Regions from separate parts of the Neorhizobium sp. IRS_2294 genome, predicted to be linked through region 1. Evidence: predicted binding sites of a transcription regulator. Region 1 holds the regulator's gene; each other region holds the start of a gene.
What was found. The regulator LexA, encoded in region 1, represses DNA repair genes until DNA is damaged. The targets are predictions, from matches to a motif close to TGTTCNNNNTGTGTTCNG.
Positions count from the first base shown of each region.

Region 1 (7,445 bases):
TGCGCTTTGTTCCGTCATTCTGATCCTCCAACCTGTTGGCGGCATGGCGCCCAGAAAGCGCCATAAGAGTTAAGCGTCGCAAGTTAGCTATATGATCCTAAAGGTGATGCCAAGCGCTCCTGCGACATTTTGTGCAGCGCGAAAATAATTTAGGCAGGCCACGTTTAAAAGATGCCCAACCTCATGGTGTGAGAGGCCGTAACGTGAAGGAAAACCGCAGCTTGGCGAATGTGTTGACGAGGAGAATATAAACGCGCAGGTTGCGTTTATCAATCACCGTCTCTGCAGCGGAGCCGGCGGGATAAACCATCATGGCGAATGGCGGAGCGATTTTTAAGGCAGCCATCAGCAAGCCGGTGATGCTTGCTTCGACACCGCACGCGATCGCACTCTGGACGCCCGAATCGGCATCGCAGACAATGCTCGCGGAAGTCCGGATGGATGGTCGAAACGACCGTCCATCCGAGGATGTTTTCAGGGTGTACGTGGTCAGAGACCGGCCCGTTTCCAAATGGCTGTGCACGTCGTTGAGCGAGGAGCTTTCCCACGGTCATGGGTTCCTCTTCCTGCCTGTCTTGCTGGGCGCCGGCGCTGCGATCTGGTTCGCATCTCCTTGGACGCCATCGCCGTTCACTCTCGCAACCATGCTTGCGATCTCGATGGTGACCGCACGGCTGACACGGTATCGCGCGCATCCACTGTCTCGTGCCAACCTTGTACTCTGCATGCTTCTCTCCGGTTCTGCGCTGGCAGCGCTCGAAACGTGGCGGTGTTCGACGGTCGTGCTCGATTCGCCCGTCACGACGACTATCAGCGGGATAGTCGAACGACGCGAAGCCGATGCACAGCGCCGCTGGCGCTATATCCTCAGGATCGAGCAGACATCTGAGCCCTCGCTTTCACGACCGCCACAGCGCGTCTCGGTTCTTGCCAGAAGCCAACACGAACCTGCAGACATCGGAGAGCGCGTTTCCGGCCGTGCCCGTCTGTCGCCACCCTCTGGCCCGGCGCTTCCCGGATTGAACGATTTCGCCTTCTCCTCCTACTTCGATCAAATCGGGGCCGTTGGCTTCTTTTACGGCGCGCCTAGCGTACAACCGGCGATCGATGACCAACCCGGGTTATGGTCGGACATGCAGCGAGGGCTTTTTGCGCTTCGCAGCGCAATCGGCAATCGCATCCGCGATACGGTCAAGGGGGATGCGGGCGCTTTTGCTGCCGCAATCGTGACCGACGAGCGCCGTGCAATTTCCCGTGAGACGACCGAGGCGCTTCGTCTGTCCGGACTGGCCCATATCGTCGCGATCTCAGGCCTCAACATGGCGCTGGCAGCCGGTATCTTCTTCGTCGGCGTTCGCTCCGTCCTGTCGCTGTTTCCAGGCTTTGCGCAGGCCTATCCGATCAAGAAGTTTGCCGCGTTCGGTGCGCTTGTCATGGCGACCGCCTATTACCTGATTTCCGGGTTCGGGGTTTCCGCCGAGCGGGCCTATATCATGATGGCGGTGATGCTGGTCGCCGTGCTCGTCGATCGACCCTCCATCAGCCTTCGCAACGTCGCCCTTTCGGCAATCATCATCCTCGCCATCTCGCCGTCGGAGATTCTGGGTCCGAGTTTCCAGATGTCGTTTGCGGCAACCGCGGCACTGGTGGCAGGGTTCGCCCTCTGGACGCGATATTTCGCGAAAGGTAAGGAGGAGACAAAAGGTAGCAACCGGTGGATAACGGGTGTCGCGGCGACGTTCCATTTCATTGCCGGGATCGTGGTGACGTCGCTGATCGGCAGTACATCGACGTCGATCTATTCGATCGAGCATTTCCACCATCTGACCACCTACGGCCTCGCGGCCAATCTCGCGGCCATGCCGATCATTTCCTTCGTGGTGATGCCGGCAGGTCTCGTGGCCATGCTGCTGATGCCGTTCGGGCTGGATGCTCCCTTTCTGTTCATCATGGGCGAGGGGCTGCGGATCGTCATTCGCATTGCCGAGATCGTCGCCGCATGGGGCGGCGATATTGCCATCGGCCGGCAGAACCCGCTTTTCCTGCCTCTGGCGACGGCAGGCTTTCTGCTTCTGACGCTGCTGCGCACGCCGCTGAGGCTGACAGGCGCGCTGTTCATGGCGGTGGCTTTGCTCTTTGCGGTCCGCTCAGGCTCGGCGCCGAGGCCTGATATCGTCATATCCGAAGACGGCGCATCGGTCGGCGTGATCCAGGATGACAAGATCACCCTCAATCGAACCCGACCGCCGGGATTTATCTACGATCAATGGCGGCGAGCGCTGGTGCTTGAGACCGGAGAACAACCGCTCGCCTTGCCGGTTCTTGCCTCTTCGGAACCAGCGCGAGGTGCCAGCCTTGCGAAAAGCGATGACAGACCACCTGGACCACATTCGCGACCGGATTTGACGCGCCGGGAAATCGAATATGTCAGGGGTTTTCTTCAAGCATTGAAGCCCGGACGATTCGCCTGTCTGCCGAAAATCCTGTGCGCGGCGCAGACTGCTCAGGACATCCGGATCGTCACCGTCGAAGACAACCGATACACCGGTCTTGCCTGCGATGTCGGTCGGATCATCGTCTCGCCCGGCGCACGCTTCGATACTTGCCGCTCCGGCGCCTTGCTTCTCAGCAGGCGGACGTTGCGCCGGACTGGCGCACTGGAAATCACCATTATTCCGAACGCGACAGCGCCAGACATCAAGATTACGGCGGCGATGCGAGACAGCGCACAGACCTCAAGCCGTCCGTGGACCGTCCACCGGTTCTATGACTGGCGAACGCGACAACTCGACTTTGGCATCCCGGAGGCTGTTGCTGCGCATCTCCGGGATGACACCGTTCTTAATGATAGCGGCGAATAAGGCCGACAAGCTTGCCCTGGACCTTCACCCGGTCGGGCGGGAAGATGCGGGTCTCGTAAGCCGGGTTTGCCGCTTCCAGTGCGATCGAGGCACCCTTGCGGCGAAACCGCTTCAGGGTCGCTTCTTCCTCATCGACCAGGGCAACGATGATATCGCCTGGACTTGCGGTGCTGGTATTCTTGATGATGACGGTATCGCCATCGAGGATGCCGGCATCGATCATCGAATCGCCCTTCACTTCGAGCGCGTAATGATCGCCGGAACCCAGCATCTCGATCGGAACGGCGATGTCATGGGTGTTGTTCTGGATCGCGGAGATCGGCACGCCGGCAGCGATTCGACCCATGACCGGGATGTTTGTCGAGAACGGATTGTCCGCCATGACCGGCGCCGGCTTCTGAGCGACGACCGGTTGCGTTTTGCCGAGGCTTCCCTCGATGACACTGGGAGAAAAACCCCGTCGCGGATGAAGGTTCGCCACATAGGCGTCAGGCAGCTTGATCACTTCGAGCGCGCGTGCTCTGTTCGGCAGGCGGCGAATAAAGCCACGCTCCTCGAGCGCGGTGATCAGCCTATGGATGCCGGACTTCGATGCAAGGTCGAGGGCGTCCTTCATTTCGTCAAACGACGGCGGCACGCCTGATTCTTTCATCCGCTCGTGGATGAACAGAAGTAACTCCTGTTGCTTGCGTGTCAGCATGGATGGGACCCTCAGAATTGGAAACAAATGCAGAACGGACGCTATATGTTCTATCTGTGTTCCGCAAGCCCCAAATTTTTGCTCAAGAATAGTCTCATTTCAGCGTTCGATCACGTATTCAGTTCGTGCGCAGCACTTGCCGAGCTTCCCGCGATAGCCAATGTTCTGCGGAATAAGACTTTGGGGGTGTAAGTGGGTAACAAGTCAGTCGATCATTTGGTTCTGCCCGTTGCAGATCTGGCGTCAGCGCGGGGGAGGTTGACCGCTCTCGGCTTTACTGTGGCACCTGAAGGTGTTCACCCTTTCGGCACAGCTAATGCCTGCATATTCTTCGCGGATGGCTCGTATCTCGAGCCGCTGGCCATTGTGAACCGTCGGCAAGCCTCGCTTGCGGCAAAACGAGGCAACGTGTTCACCGATCGCGACATCCGCTTTCGCGGCCAGCGGAAAAGGGAAGGTCTATCGGCGGTGGTCGTCGGGACGCAGGATGCAGCGGCCGATCATAGCCGTTTTGTGGACGGGCACATGTCTGCGGGCGAGATGCTTCAATTCTCCCGCCCGATGCAGTTGCCCGATGGTGGGGAGAGCGAAGTCTCATTCCGTCTGGCGTTCGCGGCAGTCCCCGAGGTCGATGACATCTTGCTGTTTTCCTGCCAGCGCATGGCCGCATTACCGGCAGATCGCGGTGGTCTAGATGAGCACGCAAACGCCGTTACAGGCCTTCGAGAGATCGTCTTTTCTGCAGATGACCCGCTGGAGTTTCTGCCGCTTTTCGAAACCGTGTTCGAGACGCAACCCGAGCAAGGGAAAGACGGTCTGCGGATCGAAGCTGCCAATGCCAGCATCCGCATTCAATCCAACGACACGTTCAGCGACGAGTTCCGGTCTTCGATGAAGCCCTTGTCATCGTCGCGCCTCGCTGCGCGCGGGATCATCTTCAAGACCACCGATCTCGCCGTGACAGAGATCACCCTTGCTGCTAATGACGTCGCATTCATCCGCAGGGATGGCCGCGTGATCGTGTCGGCAGCCCCGGGGCAAGGTGTGGTTTTCGGTTTCGAGGAATAGTGAAATGACAGTCTCCGCCAATTCTGAAGTGTCCGTGGGCGAGGGGAGTTCGAAAGTCGTTTTCTCAAACACGGCAAAGCTCTCGCTGATTGCCGGTCCCTGTCAGATGGAAAGCCGCGATCATGCGTTCATGATCGCCGGCACGCTTGTCGAACTCTGCAAGAAGCTCGGCATCGGCCTCGTCTACAAATCCTCCTTCGACAAGGCCAACCGCACGTCGATCTCCGGCAAGCGCGGCATCGGCTTGGACAACGCGATGGCAATCTTTGCCGATCTCAAGAAGGAATACGGCTTTCCGGTTCTGACCGACATCCACACTGAAGAGCAGTGCGGCCTTGTGGCGGATACGATCGATATCCTGCAGATCCCCGCCTTCCTGTCGCGCCAGACCGACTTGCTCGTCGCGGCCGCAAAGACCGGTTGCGCGATCAACGTGAAGAAGGGCCAGTTCCTGGCGCCCTGGGACATGAAGAACGTTCAGGCCAAGTTCCTCGAAAGCGGCAATCCGAATGTGATGCTGTGTGAGCGCGGCGCCTCGTTCGGTTATAATACGCTTGTCTCCGATATGCGCTCGCTGCCGATCATGGCGTCGCTCGGAAGCCCTGTCATCTTCGATGCGACCCATTCCGTGCAGCAGCCAGGTGGCCAGGGCGGCTCATCCGGTGGTCAGCGTGAGTTTGTCGAAACGCTCGCAAGGGCTGCCGTCGCAGTCGGCGTTGCCGGCGTGTTCATCGAAACCCACGAAGACCCTGACAACGCGCCGTCTGACGGTCCGAACATGGTTCACTTGAAGGACATGCCGCGGCTTCTGGAGAAGCTGCTGGCATTCGACGCCATTGCAAAAGGCTGACGGCGTCGAAAAACCGCCGAATTGACTGGATTGTAATCCGCGTGTCATCGACGATCTCACAATGTCGGTGACCCGCCTGTTCGCTGAGCCTGCGAATTCAGGCTCGCATATCAAACCGAGGAGAGACCCTTGACCGCCATTACCGACATCATCGCTCGCGAAATTCTGGACAGCCGTGGCAATCCGACCGTCGAGGTGGATGTTTATCTGGAAGACGGCTCGATGGGCCGCGCTGCCGTTCCGTCGGGAGCCTCCACGGGCGCGCATGAAGCCGTCGAACTTCGCGATGGCGGCAAGCGCTATGGTGGCAAGGGCGTCGAAAAGGCCGTCGAAGCCGTCAACACCGAGATCTTCGATGCGATCGGCGGCTTTGATGCCGAAAGCCAGATCCACATCGACAAGACCCTGATCGCGCTCGACGGCACACCGAACAAGTCGCGCCTAGGTGCGAACGCCATCCTCGGCGTTTCGCTTGCGGTCGCCAAGGCCGCAGCCGAATCGTCCGGCCTGCCGCTTTACCGCTATATCGGCGGCGCTTCCGCCCATCTCCTGCCGGTCCCGATGATGAACATCATCAATGGCGGCGCTCACGCCGACAACCCGATCGATTTCCAGGAATTCATGATCATGCCTGTCGGCGCCGAGACGCTGAAGGATGCCGTGCGCATGGGCGCGGAAATTTTCCACGTCCTCAAGAAGGAACTGGCAGCGCAGGGCAACAACACCAATGTCGGCGACGAAGGTGGTTTCGCACCGGGCCTGAAGAGTGCGCCGGAAGCGCTCGACTTCATCATGAAGTCGGTCGAAAAGGCTGGCTACAGGCCGGGCGATGACGTGCATCTGGCACTCGATTGCGCAGCCACCGAATTCTTCAAGAACGGCAAGTACGAGCTGGAAGGCGAAGGCCGTTCGCTCGAGCCGGAAGCAATGGCCGATTACCTGGCAGAACTTGCCGGCAAGTACCCGATCATCTCGATCGAGGACGGCATGTCGGAAGACGACTGGGCCGGCTGGAAGTATCTGACTGACAAGATTGGCTCCAAGGTGCAACTGGTCGGCGACGACTTGTTCGTGACCAACTCGGCCCGTCTGCGCGACGGTATCCGCCAGGGCACGGCCAACTCGATCCTCGTCAAGGTCAACCAGATCGGCTCGCTCACCGAAACGCTCGATGCTGTCGAGACCGCGCATAAGGCGAGCTACACGGCCGTCATGTCGCACCGTTCGGGTGAGACCGAAGACTCGACGATCGCCGATCTCGCAGTTGCCACCAACTGCGGACAGATCAAGACCGGTTCGCTGTCGCGTTCCGATCGTCTGGCCAAGTACAACCAGCTGATCCGCATCGAAGAAATGCTTGGGCCTCAGGCCGCCTACGCGGGCCGCTCGATCCTCAAGGCCTGATCATTCCGGTCGACTGAGGCAGAATATCCGAGAGCCCGCGCCACCTGCGCGGGCTTTTGCGTTTTACAATTTGTGATCGCACCGTACCAAAAACCGATAGGTCAGCATTGTTGACCTGTCGAAACTTCTGTAAACCGAAGCCAAGAATATTGAAATAAAAGGAAACGCCCGTGCTTGATTGGGACCATATTTTCGCGACGCGCTCCAGCCGCATGAAAGCCTCCGAAATCCGCGAACTGCTGAAGCTCCTTGAGCAGCCGGATATCATTTCGTTCGCCGGCGGCATACCGGATCCGGCCTTGTTTCCGGCCGAGGAATTCCAGAAGGCCTATGCAGATATCTTCTCGGGCGCTCAGGTGAACTCGGCGCTGCAGTATTCCGTCAGCGAAGGCTACAAGCCGTTGCGTGACTGGATCGTTGCCGATGTCGCCAAGATCGGCATCGACTGTACCGCCGACAACGTCTTCATCACGTCAGGCTCCCAGCAGGCGCTCGATTATCTCGGCAAACTGTTTCTGTCGCCGAACGATACGGCGCTGGTGACATGGCCAACCTATCTCGG
Region 1 is NZ_CP191439.1:1,641,014-1,648,458, forward strand. It holds gene gltA (citrate synthase) at 1-18, opposite strand, end outside; gene ACQY1K_RS07980 (ComEC/Rec2 family competence protein) at 312-2,861, shown strand; gene lexA (transcriptional repressor LexA) at 2,842-3,561, opposite strand; gene ACQY1K_RS07990 (VOC family protein) at 3,754-4,629, shown strand; gene kdsA (3-deoxy-8-phosphooctulonate synthase) at 4,634-5,479, shown strand; gene eno (phosphopyruvate hydratase) at 5,609-6,883, shown strand; gene ACQY1K_RS08005 (PLP-dependent aminotransferase family protein) at 7,054-7,445, shown strand, end outside.

Region 2 (7,445 bases), 1.2 Mb from region 1:
TGGATGATCAGCATCCAGAAGATGATCTTGGTGGCGCTGTCGGTGCGCGTCAAAAGCTTGGTGGTGATGAAGGAAATGGCGAAGAAGAAGGCAGCGCCGAGCACGATCAGGTGGCCTGGGTTGAGCGGGGCGGCGCCTGGCCGCAGGATCAGAAGCACGCCGGCGAGCCCGAAGCCGATCGCCGCACCCTTGCGCCATGTCAGCTTCTCCCCGAGGAAAGCCGCTGCCATCAGCGCCGCCCAGATCGGGGCGGTGAATTCGATGGCGATCACCTGCGCGAGCGGGATCAGCGTCAGGCCCATCAGCCATGCGAACTGGCCGATATAGTGGGCGACGTTGCGGCCGATATGGGCCGGCAGGATGGTGGTGCGCATGGCTTTGAAGCCACCCTCGCGAAACACCAGCGGCAAAAGCATGAAGAAGGCGATGATCGAGCGCATTTCCATCACCTGGAAGACGTCGATCTCGCGGGTGATGATCCGGCCGGAAATCGCCATCAGCAGCAGCAGGCTGATCGACGTCAGCATCCAGGCTGCAGCCTTCTTCGTCGACGGGGCCGGCTGGGCTGACGACGTCGCCCGCGAGGCCCTTGCCGATTGATTGCTGTCCACTTCAGTCTCCTTTGACGCAGAACGGTCGCTCTAATGCTTTTTCGGTTTGAAAGGAAAGCCTTTCCGCCCACCGGTTGTGTCTGCCGCTTATCCCGAGGTCAGGATTCCCATCGAGCGGAGCAGGTTTTCGTGCTGGTCGCGGCTGACGGTCATGCCCCTGAACGATGCGATGGCGGCAAGATCCATCTCATCGAAGGTCGCCTGCGACAGGTTGGCGAAATCAAGCGTCGCGCCGGTGAAATCGATATTGTTGAGGCTCGATCCCATCAGGCTGACGCGGCTGAGATTGCTTTCGACAAACGAGCAGTCTCTGAGATCGCAGCTCTCGAACCGGCTCTCTTCGTAGCTTGAGGCCGCAAACACCGCGTACTGCAGCTTGCAACGCTGTAAGACGACGCCGCCAAACATCATGCGCTTGCTGATCTTGCGATGAACCTCGGCGTCGAACTGCAGACCGACGGCCGACGAATCGGTGATCTCGAGCAGGAAGGCTTCGCATTTGACGATGCGGTTGTTGGAAAGGTTGCAGGCCTTAAACTTCGCCTCGTTGAGGTCGCAGTAATTCCACGCAGATCCTGCCTGCGTTTCGCGATCGACGAAGATGCAGTTGAAAAACTCGGCTTCCTTGAAGGAGCAGTTGGAAAAGCTGCAGCCGATGAATTCGCATTCCCTGATCTTCGCGCCGTCGAAGACGCAGTCGTTGAACCGGCAATCTGCGAATTTCGACTCGGACGTGATGAAATCGGTCAGGTCTTCGGATGCAAATCGGAGGCCGATGACGGGTACCTTCATCGAGAATGCGGCTTCCAGCGACGATTTCTCCACCACGCAATCTCCAATGTCAGGCAGCGGCCTATACGTTCGCGCAACTTGTGGCGGTCACCGCCACATCCCGCGCATTCTTGCGGTTACGTCGATGCGGATCTGGTGGCGGGCCTGGCGTTCGGCTTCGGTCATCTGCGCCACCACCGGCCAGGCGGTGCTTTCGAAGAACTGCAGGAGCGTTGCCGGGATAAAGCGGGAGCGTGAGGCGTAGACGTGCCGGTCGCCCTGGGAATGCTGGCCGTGGGTAAAGAAGCGCTGCGGCGTGATCAGATGTAGATGATCCTTCGCCCGCGTCATCGCCACATAGAGAAGCCGCCGTTCCTCCTCGATCTCGGCCGTCGTGCCGGTGCCGAGATCGGATGGAATGCAGCCGTCCACGCAGTTGAGCAGAAAGACCGAGCGCCATTCCTGGCCCTTGGCGGAATGGATGGTCGAGAGGATTAGGTAATCCTCGTCCAGCAGCGGCACACCGGCCTGATCGCTCGTCGCATCCGGCGGATCGAGCGTCAGTTCGGTGAGGAAGCGTTCGCGCGACGCGTAGCCGGAAGCGATCTGCTCCAGTTGCAGAAGGTCGGCCTTGCGGGTGTCGGCATCTTCGTGGATGCGGCTAAGATGCGGTTCGTACCATCGGCGGGCGAGCCCGATTTCGGAAGGCCAGCCTTCGCTTTTCCTGACGGCGCCGAGCATCTCGACAAAGGCCGGCCAGTCTTCTCCGGACCTCGGAGGCGAGGGGATTTCCTGGAGTGCCGCCAGCGGTTCCGGATCGGCGGCGATCGCATCGAGGATCTTCGCCGCCGTTTGCGGGCCGATGCCCGGAATGAGCTGCAGAAGCCTGAACCCCGCAACCCGGTCACGCGGGTTCTGGGCAAAGCGCAGAGCCGCCAGCATGTCCTTCACATGGGCGCTATCGAGGAATTTCAGGCCGCCGAACTTGACGAAGGGAATGTTGCGGCGGGTCAGTTCCACTTCCAGCGGGCCGGAGTGGTGCGAGGCGCGAAACAGGACGGCCTGCTGCTTCAGCAGCATGCCGGTTTCGCGGTTCTCGAGGATCTTTTCCACGATATAGTTCGCCTGTTCGGTCTCGTCCTTGACGGTGACCAGACGGGGCCGCTCCTCCGACTGGCGGTCGGTCCAGAGGTTTTTCGTAAACCGCTCGCGGGCAAGTTCGATGACGCCATTGGCGGCTGCCAGAATGGTGGTGGTCGAGCGGTAGTTGCGGTCGAGCGTGACGATGTTGGCCGGCGGGTCGAAGGTCGCGGGAAAATCGAGGATGTTGCGGATCGTGGCGGCGCGGAACGAATAGATCGACTGGGCGTCGTCGCCCACCACCGTCAGCCCGCGGCCGCCGGGCTTCATCGCCATCAGGATCGAGGCTTGCAGCCGGTTCGTGTCCTGGTATTCGTCGACCATGACGTGATCGAACCGTTCGCCGACATCCTGCGCAATCAGCGGCTCGCTCATCATCTGCGCCCAGTAGAGCAGAAGATCGTCGTAATCGAGAACGTTCTGCGCCTGCTTGGCGTCCACATAGGAGGCGAACAGGTCGCGCAGCTGCGGTTCCCAGGCAAGGCACCATGGGAAGGAGGTCTTCAGCACCTCGTCCAGCGGCGTCTCGGAATTGACGGCGCGCGAATAGATCGCAAGGCAGGTGCCCTTGGTCGGAAACCGGCTCTCCGTCTTGGAGAAGCCGAGCTCGTGGCGAACGAGGTTCATCAGATCGGCGGAATCCTCACGGTCGTGGATGGTGAATTCCTGGTCGAGGCCGATCTGTTCGGCATAGATCCGCAACAGCCTTGCGCCGATGCCGTGAAACGTGCCGGCCCAGGCGAGCGCATCGGTCATGACGCCGGACTTCGCCCCCATCACTTCGCGGCAGATGCGCTGGACGCGGCGGCCCATTTCGGAGGCCGCACGGCGGGAAAACGTCATCAGCAGCAGGCGGCGCGGATCGGCGCCTGACACGATCAGATGGGCGACGCGATGGGCAAGCGTGTTGGTCTTGCCCGAGCCTGCGCCTGCAATGACCAGAAGCGGTCCGGCAGCGCCGCCATCCGGCACGTCCGAACCATGTTCGACCGCGCGGCGCTGGGCCTCATTCAATTTTTCCAGATAAGCAACCGACATTCAGCTTCCGCGGCTTGTTCTTGATGTGTTCGTTTCAGCTCTACCTGATTCGCCGGCATTTGCCGCAATCGGTCTCCATCCCCGTTCGATTCTTAAACTTGACTGCGCAGGTCGGCTTTGGCTATCGATGCGATGACGCTTATAAATTGGAGGCAAACTTGAAAATTCTGTCTGCTCTTTCGGCCGGAGCTTCGCTCGCCGTTTCGCTACTCGCTCTGTCCATGCCGGCCAACGCGCAGGTCGCCGACAGCCTGACGATCTACAACGCCCAGCACGAGGGCCTGACCAAGGAATGGGTCGAGGCCTTCAAGGAAGAGACCGGCATCGTCATTACGGTGCGCAACGGATCCGACCTCGAAATGGCAAACCAGATTGTGCAGGAAGGCGCCAACTCGCCGGCCGACCTGTTTCTGACGGAAAATTCGCCGGCCATGGCGCTTGTCGATGGCAAGGGGCTGTTTGAGCCTGTCGACAAGGCAACGCTTGATCTCGTTCCCGAGCAGTTCCGCCCGGCCAACGGTCACTGGACCGGAATTGCCGCGCGCTCCACCGTGTTTGCCTATGACAAGACCAAGCTCACCGAGGACAAGCTGCCGAAATCGATGCTCGATCTCGCCAAGCCCGAATGGAAGGGCCGTTGGGCCGCATCTCCGTCGGGTGCCGATTTCCAGGCGATCGTCGGCGCGTTTCTGCAGCTGAAGGGTGAGCCGGAAACCGCTGCCTGGCTGAAGGGCATGAAGGAGAACTTCACGGCCGTGCGTGGCAATTCCACCGCCATGAAGGCCGTCAATGCGGGCCAGTTCGAAGGCGCGCTGATCTATCACTACTACTATTTCGGCGATCAGGCGAAGACCGGCGAAAACAGCAAGAACGTTGCGCTGCATTACTTCAAGAACCAGGATCCGGGCGCCTTCGTGTCGATCTCCGGCGGTGGCATTCTGGCCTCTTCCAAGCACAAGGAGCAGGCGCAGGCATTTCTGAAATGGCTTGCCGGCAAGGGCGGCCAGAAGATTCTGCGTGACGGCACCTCGTTCGAATACGCCGTCGGCAAGGACGAGGCTTCCAACAAGGCGCTCGTTCCGATTGCCGACCTTCAGGCGCCAAAGGTCGAGCCCTCGAGCCTCAACAATGCCAAGGTCACCGACATGATGACAGCCGCCGGCATTCTCTAAACACCATCGAATCCTGTTGCGCACGGACATCGCAGGGCGTACCTGCGATGTCTCTTCTTTCTTGAGCACGCGATGACGTTTACCACCGAGAGCATGGTTGCCAGCCGGCCGCGCCGGAAGCCTGCGGGGAAACCCCTTGCCGGATCGTCATGGACGCTGGCAATTGCGGTGGCGATTGCCGCCCTGACACTGACGCCGCTCGGGTTCGTGTTCTGGGCAACGGTTGCGACCGGCTGGGAAACGGCATCGCAGCTGATCTTCCGTTCCCGTGTCGGCGAACTCCTGTTCAATACCGTTGCGCTGATCGTCTTCACGGTGCCGGTCGCCACGGTTCTGGCAACGGCGCTTGCCTGGCTGACGGAGCGTACTGACCTGCCAGGTGCAAAGCTGTGGGCCTGGCTTGCCATCGTGCCGCTCGCCATTCCCGCTTTCGTGCAGTCCTATGCCTGGATCGGTATGTGGCCGCGGCTGAACGGGCTTGGAGCGGGCGTCGCGATCTCGGTCGTGACCTACTTTCCCTTCGTCTACCTTCCCGTGTCGGCGGCCCTTCGGCTGATCGATCCGGCACTGGAGGATCAGGCGGCCTCTCTCGGTCTTTCGCCCGCTGCTGTCTTGCGGCGTGTTGTGTTGCCGCAACTCAGACTGTCACTGTGTGGCGGGGCGCTGCTGATCAGCCTGCATCTCCTGTCGGAATACGGGCTTTATGCGATGATCCGGTTCGATACATTCACGACGGCAATCCTTGACCAGTTCCAGTCCACCTACAACGGCGTTGCAGCGCATATGCTGGCGCTGGTGCTGGTGGCCTGCTGCTTCGTGCTGATCGGCGTCGATGCCGCCGTGCGGGGCCGCCGTCGCTATGCCCGGCTGGGCTCGGGCGTTGCCCGCCATCCGGTGCGCGCCTCGCTTGGCGTCTGGCGATATCCCTGCCTGCTGCTGCCGGTCGTGACTACTGCGGTTTCGCTTGGCGTGCCGGTGCTGACGCTCGGGCGCTGGCTGATCGCCGGTGGTGCTGATATCTGGCAATTCAGCGAGATCGGGTTGGCCCTTTCCCAGACGCTGACGATCTGCGTGATCGGCGGTGTGGCGACGGCTGCTGCCGCCGTGCCGATCGCCTGGCTTTCGGTGCGCCGCCCGACGCGTTCCAGTCGGTTTCTCGAAGGCTGCTATTATCTCGCAAGCTCGATGCCGGGCGTGGTTGTAGCGCTCGCTCTGGTGACGATCTCGATCCGGGTGATGCTGCCGCTTTACCAGACGGTGGCGACGATCGTCATCGCCTACGTCATCATGTTTCTGCCGCGGGCGCTGGTCAGCCTGCGCGCCAGCATCGCGCAGGTGCCGGCAGAGCTGGAACAGGCGGCCGAAAGTCTCGGACGTTCGCCCGCGCGGGCGCTCTGGTCCACCACAGTGCGGCTGGCGGCGCCCGGCGCTGCATCTGCCATGGCGCTTTCCTCGCTCGGCATCATGAACGAGCTGACCGCGACCCAGATGCTTGCGCCCAACGGCACGCGCACGCTTGCCATGGCATTCTGGGCGCTGACCAGCGAGATCGACTATGCGGGAGCCGCACCGTATGCGCTGCTGATGATCCTGTTTTCGCTTCCGCTCACCCTTCTCCTTCACCACCAGTCAAAAAAGATCGCCGGGCGATGACGCTGCTTACCCTTTCCTCCGTTGCCAAGAGCTACGGTTCCGTCGCAGCCGTTGCCGGTGTCGACCTTGCAGCCCAAAGCGGAAGCCGCACGGCCATCGTCGGCCCTTCCGGCTGCGGCAAGACCACGATTTTGCGGCTGATTGCCGGGTTCGAGGTTCCTGACGCCGGCTCGATCACGCTTGGCGGCGAGATCATGTCCAATGCGGACGCGCATGTTGCTGCCTACCGACGTAATATCGGCATCGTGGCGCAGGACGGCTGCCTGTTTCCGCATCTCTCGGTGCTCGACAATATCGGTTTCGGCATGGATGCGGATCGCACTGCCAAACAGGCAAGGGCTGCGGAACTGATGGAAATGGTCGGACTTGACGGGGCGATGCTTGCCCGCAAGCCGGATCAGCTTTCCGGCGGCCAGCAGCAGCGCGTGGCGCTGGCAAGGGCGCTTGCCCGCAGGCCGCGGCTGATGCTGCTGGACGAACCCTTCTCGGCGCTCGACATGGGCCTGAGGACCGCCACCCGCAAGGCTGTGGCAGACGTGCTGTCTGCTGCCGGCGTCACCACCATTCTCGTGACCCATGACCAGGCGGAAGCGCTTGCCTTCGCCGATGAGCTGGTCGTGATGCGGGCGGGAAAATTCGCCCAGGTCGGCACGCCGCGCGAGGTCTATCTGAAACCCGTCGACCGGGCGACGGCCACCTTCCTCGGAGAAGCGGTCGTGCTGCCGGCCATGGTGAGCGACGGGATAGCCGACAGCCCGATCGGCCGGCTAGAGGTTGCGGACGTCACCTATCGCGGCCGGGCGCAGATCATGATCCGGCCTGAGCAGTTTACCGTCAGCCGGATCGAATACGCGCCGGACAACGGGGTCTCGGCTGTGGTCAGCGACGTGGTTTTCTGCGGGCCATCGCTTGATGCGAGGATAACACTCGCCGGAGACGGTATCGCCGAGGGCGAGATTTCCTTCCGCCTGGATATCCCCGGCCGCGAGCTGCTTGCGTCAGGCGACCGGGTGTCGATCGGCATCTCGGGACGAGTGCATCTGCTTGCCGACGCGTAGTT
Region 2 is NZ_CP191439.1:2,810,474-2,817,918, reverse strand. It holds gene ACQY1K_RS13710 (DMT family transporter) at 1-527, opposite strand, end outside; gene ACQY1K_RS13705 (pentapeptide repeat-containing protein) at 699-1,439, opposite strand; gene ACQY1K_RS13700 (ATP-dependent helicase) at 1,491-3,560, opposite strand; gene ACQY1K_RS13695 (iron ABC transporter substrate-binding protein) at 3,782-4,732, shown strand; gene ACQY1K_RS13690 (ABC transporter permease) at 4,805-6,385, shown strand; gene ACQY1K_RS13685 (ABC transporter ATP-binding protein) at 6,382-7,443, shown strand.
Region 2: ACQY1K_RS13700 (ATP-dependent helicase) is a predicted target of LexA. The motif match lies at 3,576-3,593, and genes of this name have one in related genera.

Region 3 (7,445 bases), 1.4 Mb from region 1:
CTGCTGGGCCTGGCGGATTGGATCAGCCTATCGCTTTTCCGATGACGGCGAGCCGAGCGGGACTGCGGGCAAGCCGATCCTTGCCGCCATGGACGGCCAGTCGCTCGACAAGGCTGTCGTCATTGTGACCCGCTGGTTCGGCGGCATCCTGCTCGGTAGCGGTGGTCTGGTGCGCGCCTATGGCGGTACGGCGGCCGCCTGTCTGAGGGCGGCCCCGCTTGTCGAAGTCAAGCCGTCGGTGCTGGGTGCCGTCAGCATCGAGTTTTCCGACCTTGCAAGAACGAAAGCCAGGCTGCAGTCGATCGAGGACGTGAAGATCACCGAGGAAGTGTTCACAGAGACAGGTGCCGAGCTGCGGATCCAGATACCGGAGGCCGAGCAGGACATCATCACAAAGCTGATCTCCGACCTTACCAGCGGCAGGTCGGAGCTATCGCTGGATTGAAATCACGCCGCCTTGGCGACGTGATATTCCTTGATGGCCACCATCTTGATGGCCGGGAAGCGTTCGGACTCGTAGCGCAGCGAAAACGAGTCCTGCGCCAGAAAGACCGGATCGCCATCAAGATCGCGGGCGATATCGCCGCGCTTGACCGTCAGGAACTTCTCAAGCTCCGCCGGCTGATCCGACGAGATCCAGCGGCAGACGGAGAAGCGGGACATTTCGAACGAGACCGGCAGCGTATATTCCCCCTGCAGCCGCTCTTTGAGAACGTCGAGCTGCAGCGCGCCGACGACGCCGACGATGGCGGGCGATCCGTCTTCCGGGGAAAACAGCTGCACGACGCCTTCTTCTGCCATCTGCTGCAGGGCTTCCTTCAGCTTCTTCGCCTTCATCGCATCTTCCAGACGCACGCGGCGCAGGATTTCCGGCGAGAAGTTCGGGACGCCCTGGAAGACAAGATTTTCGCCTTCCGTCAGCGTATCGCCAATACGAAGCGTCCCGTGGTTGGGAATGCCGACGACATCACCGGCAAAGGCGGTATCGGCGATGTGACGCTGCGAGGCGAAGAAGAACTGCGGCGCCGTGAGGCCCATCTGCTTGCCGGTGCGGGCAAGCCTTGCCTTCATGCCACGCTCCAGCTTGCCCGAGCAGATGCGCGCAAAGGCGATACGGTCGCGGTGGTTCGGATCCATGTTGGCCTGGATCTTGAAAACGAAGGCCGTCATCTTGTCTTCGCTTGCATGCACAGTGCGGATATCCGCGACCTGGTCACGCGGCGGCGGAGCAAAGTCTGCCAACGCGGTGATCAGATCCCGGACGCCGAGATTGCGCAGCGCCGAGCCGAAGAAGACAGGCGTCATGTGACCTTCGAGAAAGGCCTTCCTGTCAAACGGTCGGCAGGCTTCCCGCGCCAGTTCGACTTCCTCGACGAAGGCCGCGCGTTCGTTTTCCGGCAGACGGTCGGCGACGGCCTGCGGTCCGTTGACCGAGATCGCGTCCTCGCTGTCTGGACCACGCACCCGGTTGTCGGCCAGGTGGTAGGTTCCGCAGAAGCTCTTGGAACGACCGATCGGCCAGGTGATGGGAGCCGTATCCAGCGCAAGCTTTTCTTCGACCTCGTCGAGCACCTCGAAAATGTCGCGGCTTTCGCGGTCCATCTTGTTGATGAAGGTGATGATCGGAATGTCGCGCATGCGGCAGACTTCAAACAGCTTCAGCGTGCGCGGCTCGATGCCCTTGGCGGCATCGATGACCATGATCGCCGCATCGACTGCCGTCAGCGTGCGATAGGTATCGTCCGCGAAGTCTTCGTGGCCGGGCGTATCAAGGATGTTAAAAACCTTGTCGGCATATTCGAACGTCATCACCGACGTCACGACCGAGATGCCGCGCTCGCGTTCGATCTTCATCCAGTCGGACCGCGTCTGGATGCGATCCTTCTTGGCCTTGACCTCACCGGCGAGCTGGATGGCGCCCCCGAACAGAAGCAGCTTTTCCGTCAGCGTTGTCTTGCCCGCGTCCGGATGCGCAATAATCGCGAATGTGCGGCGGCGGGAGACCGCCTCTGCAATGGTTTCGGCCATCTTTTATATCCTGTGAATTGCCGCGGTATCTAGCGACTAAAGCCCGCCATTGCAATTGACCTGCCGCGCTGCGGCGCAAACTAATGGCCAATGACCATTCAAGCCCCCTCCTCACCCGTCCTCAATGTCCTGCGTCTTCCGCACGGCCAGGACCTGGATCTGCCCGCCTACGAGACATCAGGTGCTGCCGGCATGGACCTGCGTGCCGCCGTGACCGATGGCGAGCCGCTGACCATCGCACCCGGCAAGCGCGCCCTGGTGCCGACCGGTCTCGTGTTCGAGATCCCCGCCGGGTTCGAGGTGCAGATCCGCCCGCGTTCGGGGCTTGCGTTCAAGAACGGCATCACGTGCCTCAACACGCCCGGCACGATCGACAGCGACTACCGCGGCGAAGTGAAGGTTTTGCTGATCAATCTGGGAGACGAGGATTTCGTCATTACCCGCGGCATGCGGATCGCACAGATGGTGTTCGCGCCCGTTGTCCAGCCGCAGGTCGTCGAAGTTTCCGAGGCAAGTGCGACGGCGCGCGGCGCCGGCGGGTTCGGATCCACCGGCGTCTGACGTCTGCCGGAATCCTGTGACACCGATCTAGGTCAATCAGGCGGATACCGTGGGGCGCTCCCCGGCCATCCGATACGAGATCGCCTCGGCAAGGTGTATTCTCCCGATACCATCCTTCTCGTCGAGATCGGCCAGCGTCCGCGCCACCCGCAAGACCCGATGATAGCCGCGGGCGGAGAATTTCAGCTTTTCCGCCGCGTCGCGCAACAATTGCAGCCCTCCCGCATCGAGCTCGGCGAACTTCTCGATCATGGCGGTGGAACAGCGCGCGTTGGTGAGAACCGTGTACTGGCCCTCGCCTTCGAAGCGCTCTCTTTGCCTGTCGCGTGCGGCCGCCACCCGCCTTGCCACGCCGGCGCTTGGCTCTGCCGGTGCCGGGCGGATCAGATCGCTTGCGGAGACAGCTGGCACATCGATACGGATATCGATGCGGTCCATCAGCGGGCCGGAGATACGTGCCTGATAATCCGAGGCACAGCGCGGGCCACGGGCGCAGCTATGTCCCGGTTGTCCCGCCATGCCGCAGCGACACGGGTTCATCGCGGCTACGAGCTGGATGCTCGCCGGATAGGAGACCCGGTGGTTGGCCCGGGCGATAACACATTCGCCAGTCTCCAGCGGCTGGCGGAGCGCATCGAGAACCTGGGGCGAGAATTCCGGAAACTCATCCAGGAAAAGGATGCCGTGATGCGCGAGCGAGGCTTCTCCGGGCCTGGCGCGCAGACCGCCGCCGACCAGTGCCGCCATCGTGGCGGAATGATGCGGCATGCGATAGGGCCTCCGGTCCGACAGCTTTCCGCCCGAAAGCTGGCCGGCGATCGAGTGGATCATCGAGACTTCGAGCAGTTCGGTTGCCGAAAGCGGCGGCAATATCGACGGAAGGCGGGCTGCGAGCATGGATTTTCCCGAACCGGGCGGACCGACCATCAGGAGGTTATGACCGCCGGCAGCCGAGACTTCGAGCGCGCGCTTGGCGCTTTCCTGGCCTTTGATATCGACAAGGTCAGGCAGATTGGCGGGCGGTGCACGGACCGCCGGCTGCGGCCGCGACATGACCTGCGTGCCGCGAAAATGATTGGCGAGCGCGATCAGGCTGCGGGGGGCGAGAATATCGACGCCGGGTCCAGCCCATGCCGCCTCGGCGCCGCTTTCGGCTGGGCAGATCAAGCCTTTTCCGATCGCATTGGCGCTGATGGCCGCCGGAAGCGCACCGGCGACGGCGGCAAGCGTTCCATCGAGGTTCAACTCGCCGATCACGACATAATCGGCCAGCATGTCGCCGGGTACGGCACCGAGCGCTGCCATCAGGCCAACGGCGATCGCGAGGTCGAAATGGCTGCCTTCTTTGGGAAGGTCGGCCGGGGCGAGATTGACCGTGACTTTTTTCGGCGGCATGGCAAGGCCCGAGGCATGCAGTGCTGCCTGCACCCGCTCTCGGCTTTCGGCCACTGCCTTGTCCGGCAGCCCGACGATATGCATGCCGAGCTTGCCAGGGCCGATCATGACCTGCACATCGACCGGAATGCCTTCAATGCCCTGAAATGCTACCGTTCTGATACGCGCGACCATTCCGACCCGCCCACATGCGCAAGCTAAGGTGGGGATATTCCCGCCTACCGTGCTACAGGTTGAAAGCTTGCACGATTGCTGGCGAATTTCAAGAACAGGCAGTGAACAATTTCGCGCATGAGACGAAGACAGCGTGCATCAGGTTGCATAACGAGAACAGATGTGAACGGTTATCAGTTCTGCTTGGCGTCGATTGCATCCCACATGAGGCTCGCGACGTCAGCACCGCCGAACTTCTTCACTTCGCGGATGCCCGTCGGAGATGTGACGTTGATCTCGGTCATGTAATCGCCGATCACGTCGATGCCGACAAAGATGAAGCCGCGCTCGCGCAGAGCCGGCCCGATACGGGCGCAGATTTCCTTTTCGCGCGGCGTGATATCGGTCGCCTCGGCACGGCCGCCGACATGCATGTTGGAGCGGCTGTCGGTTTCCGAGGGCACGCGGTTGATCGCGCCGACCGGTTCGCCGTCAACGAGAAGAATGCGTTTGTCGCCCTTGCGCACTGCCGGAAGGTAGGCCTGCGCGATATAGGGCTCGCCGCGATACATCTGGCCGAACATTTCCAGAAGCGAGGTAAAGTTGCGATCATCGCGGGCGGAATGAAACACGCCGGCACCGCCATTGCCGTAAAGCGGCTTCAGGATGATGTCGCCGAGCTCATGGCGGAACTTGGCGATCTCCGCCGGGTCGCGGGAGATCAGTGTCGGCGGCATCAGGTCGGCGAACTCGGTAACGAAGATCTTTTCCGGCGAGTTGCGCACCCAGGCCGGGTCATTGACCACGAGCGTCTTCGGATGGATGCGCTCCAGAAGATGGGTGGATGTAATGTAGCCCATGTCGAAGGGCGGATCCTGGCGAAGCTGCACGACATCCATCGTCGACAGATCGGTCGGCTGCTTTTCCCCAAGGGTAAAGTGATCGCCCTTGATGTCGCGCACCTGCAGCGGCTCGAGAGCTGCAAAGATGCGTCCGTCGCGCATCGTCAGGCGGTCGGGCGTATAGTGGAACAGCTCGTAACCGCGCGATTGCGCTTCGAGCGCCATGGCGAATGTGGAATCGCCGGCAATGTTGATGCCGGAAATGTGGTCCATCTGAAATGCGACCTTGCGAATTTTCGCCATGACTTCAGCCCCCTAGGATTGGCCCGCCTGATGTAGGACGACGAACCCCGAAAGGCAACCTTGGCCCGGATAATCAGCAGAACCGACGATGGGGCCTGCGCTGCCAGAGGCCTAGAACGCATCCTGGAAATGGCGCGGAAACCTTCCCGGCAAGACGGCGATGATGTCGTATCGCTGCGATAACCCGGATACGTCCTTGCGTTTCTGCAGCCAGAGATCGCTCGCGGCCCGGATCCGTTTCTGAGATGCGAAGGAGACGGCGTCGAGCGCCTGCATCTCGGATCGTCTAGCCTTCACCTCGACAAAGACCACGAGATCGCGCTTGCGGGCGATGAGATCGATCTCGCCCAGTTTCGTGCGGTGGCGAAGGGCGAGGATGCGATAGCCTTTCAGCAGGAGATAGGCAGCAGCGACATATTCCGAGACATGGCCGCGGCGCTCTGCCTTGCGACGTCTGGCGCCGATCTCATCCCGTTGTGCCATCGCGATCCATCAGGTCCCGTTCTTCATGGCGATCAGGCGCTGATAGAGATCCTTGCGCGGCAGGCCGGTGATCCTTGCCGCTTCAGTCGCAGCCTTTGCGGTCGGATGCGTTTTGGAAAGGTCCTGCAGGATGGCATCGACCTCCACCTCGCCCGGCGCCTCTTCAGGTGCTGGAGGTTCGATCAGAAGGACGATCTCGCCCTTGACGTTGTGGCCGTCACCGTAATGGGCGGCAAGCTCGGCCAGCGTGCCCCGGCGAAACTCCTCGTAGGTCTTGGTGAGTTCCCGGCAGACGCAGGCAAGCCGGCTGCCGCCGAGCACATCGGCTGCAGAAACGAGCGTGTGGGCAATGCGATGGGGAGATTCAAACAGGATCAGCGTTGCCGGGATCTTTGAAAGTTCCGCAAGCCGGTCGCGGCGGGCTTTATCCTTGGAAGACAGAAAACCGACGAACAGGAAAGCATCCGACGGCATGCCGGAACCGACGAGGGCCGCAAGCGGGGCAGATGCGCCGGGGATGGGCACGACACGATAACCCGCATCGATCGCCATCTGGCCGAGCCGATAGCCGGGATCCGACACCAGCGGCGTGCCCGCATCGGAAACCAGCGCCACGGACTTGCCGGCTTCGAGTGCCGCAATCAGCTTCGGCCCGGCCTCGTTGGCATTGTGCTCATGATAGGAATAGGGGCGATTGACGATGCCGTAGCGATCGAGGAGCACGCGGGTGACCCTTGTGTCCTCGCAGGCGAGCACATCGGCGCCGGACAGGGTTTCGAGCGCGCGCAGCGTGATATCGCCGAGATTGCCGATCGGGGTTGCGACGAGATAGAGCGCCGGCTCGATGGGGCGGGAAGCGATAAACGTGTTGCCGACGCGATAGCCGCGCTGTCCCTTGACGGGTTCGGCGGCGATTTCGGTGGATTGCTCTGAAGATTGGTCGAGGGTCATCGCCTGTTATGGTCGAGGCCGCAGGCTTCGGCAAGCAGAGGCCGGCAGTGTTTTGCGCGTCCGGTTTCGCCGCGTTGCGTTTTCTGTGTGCAAGTGCGGTATGAACAAGCAATTCAAATGGCGCAGGGTCCGTTCTGCTCTTGCTTTCGCATCCGAATGTCTGCCATTTTGCCCGTCCACATGTTCCGGCTGCGCAATGGCCGGCAGAGAATATCAGGTGGTCCGCCAAGCCGGATCGCCACGGTCGAAAGCGATAGTGTCCATGCGTATTACTCTTGAGCGCTCCAATCTCTTGAAGTCGCTGAATCACGTGCACCGCGTCGTGGAACGGCGCAACACGATTCCGATCCTGTCCAACATCCTGCTGCGCGCGTCCGACGCGAGCCTGGACATGAAGGCGACTGACCTTGATCTGGAAGTGACGGAATCGACACCGGCCATGGTGGAACAGGCCGGCGCCACGACCGTGCCGGCGCATCTGCTTTATGAAATCGTCCGCAAGCTGCCGGACGGATCGGAAGTGCTGCTCGCCACCAGCGCCGACGGCGCAACCATGACCGTTCAGTCCGGCCGTTCGAAATTCTCGCTGCAGTGCCTGCCGGAAACGGACTTCCCGGATCTCACAGCCGGCAGCTTCAGCCATACGTTCAAGATGAAGGCGACCGATCTCAAGATGCTGATCGATCGCACCCAGTTTGCGATCTCGACAGAAGAGACCCGCTATTATCT
Region 3 is NZ_CP191439.1:247,222-254,666, reverse strand. It holds gene ACQY1K_RS01310 (IMPACT family protein) at 1-445, shown strand, start outside; gene ACQY1K_RS01305 (peptide chain release factor 3) at 448-2,028, opposite strand; gene dut (dUTP diphosphatase) at 2,119-2,589, shown strand; gene ACQY1K_RS01295 (YifB family Mg chelatase-like AAA ATPase) at 2,626-4,158, opposite strand; gene gshB (glutathione synthase) at 4,332-5,282, opposite strand; gene ACQY1K_RS01285 (YraN family protein) at 5,394-5,765, opposite strand; gene rsmI (16S rRNA (cytidine(1402)-2'-O)-methyltransferase) at 5,775-6,716, opposite strand; gene dnaN (DNA polymerase III subunit beta) at 6,979-7,445, shown strand, end outside.
Region 3: ACQY1K_RS01295 (YifB family Mg chelatase-like AAA ATPase) is a predicted target of LexA. The motif match lies at 4,249-4,266, and genes of this name have one in related genera.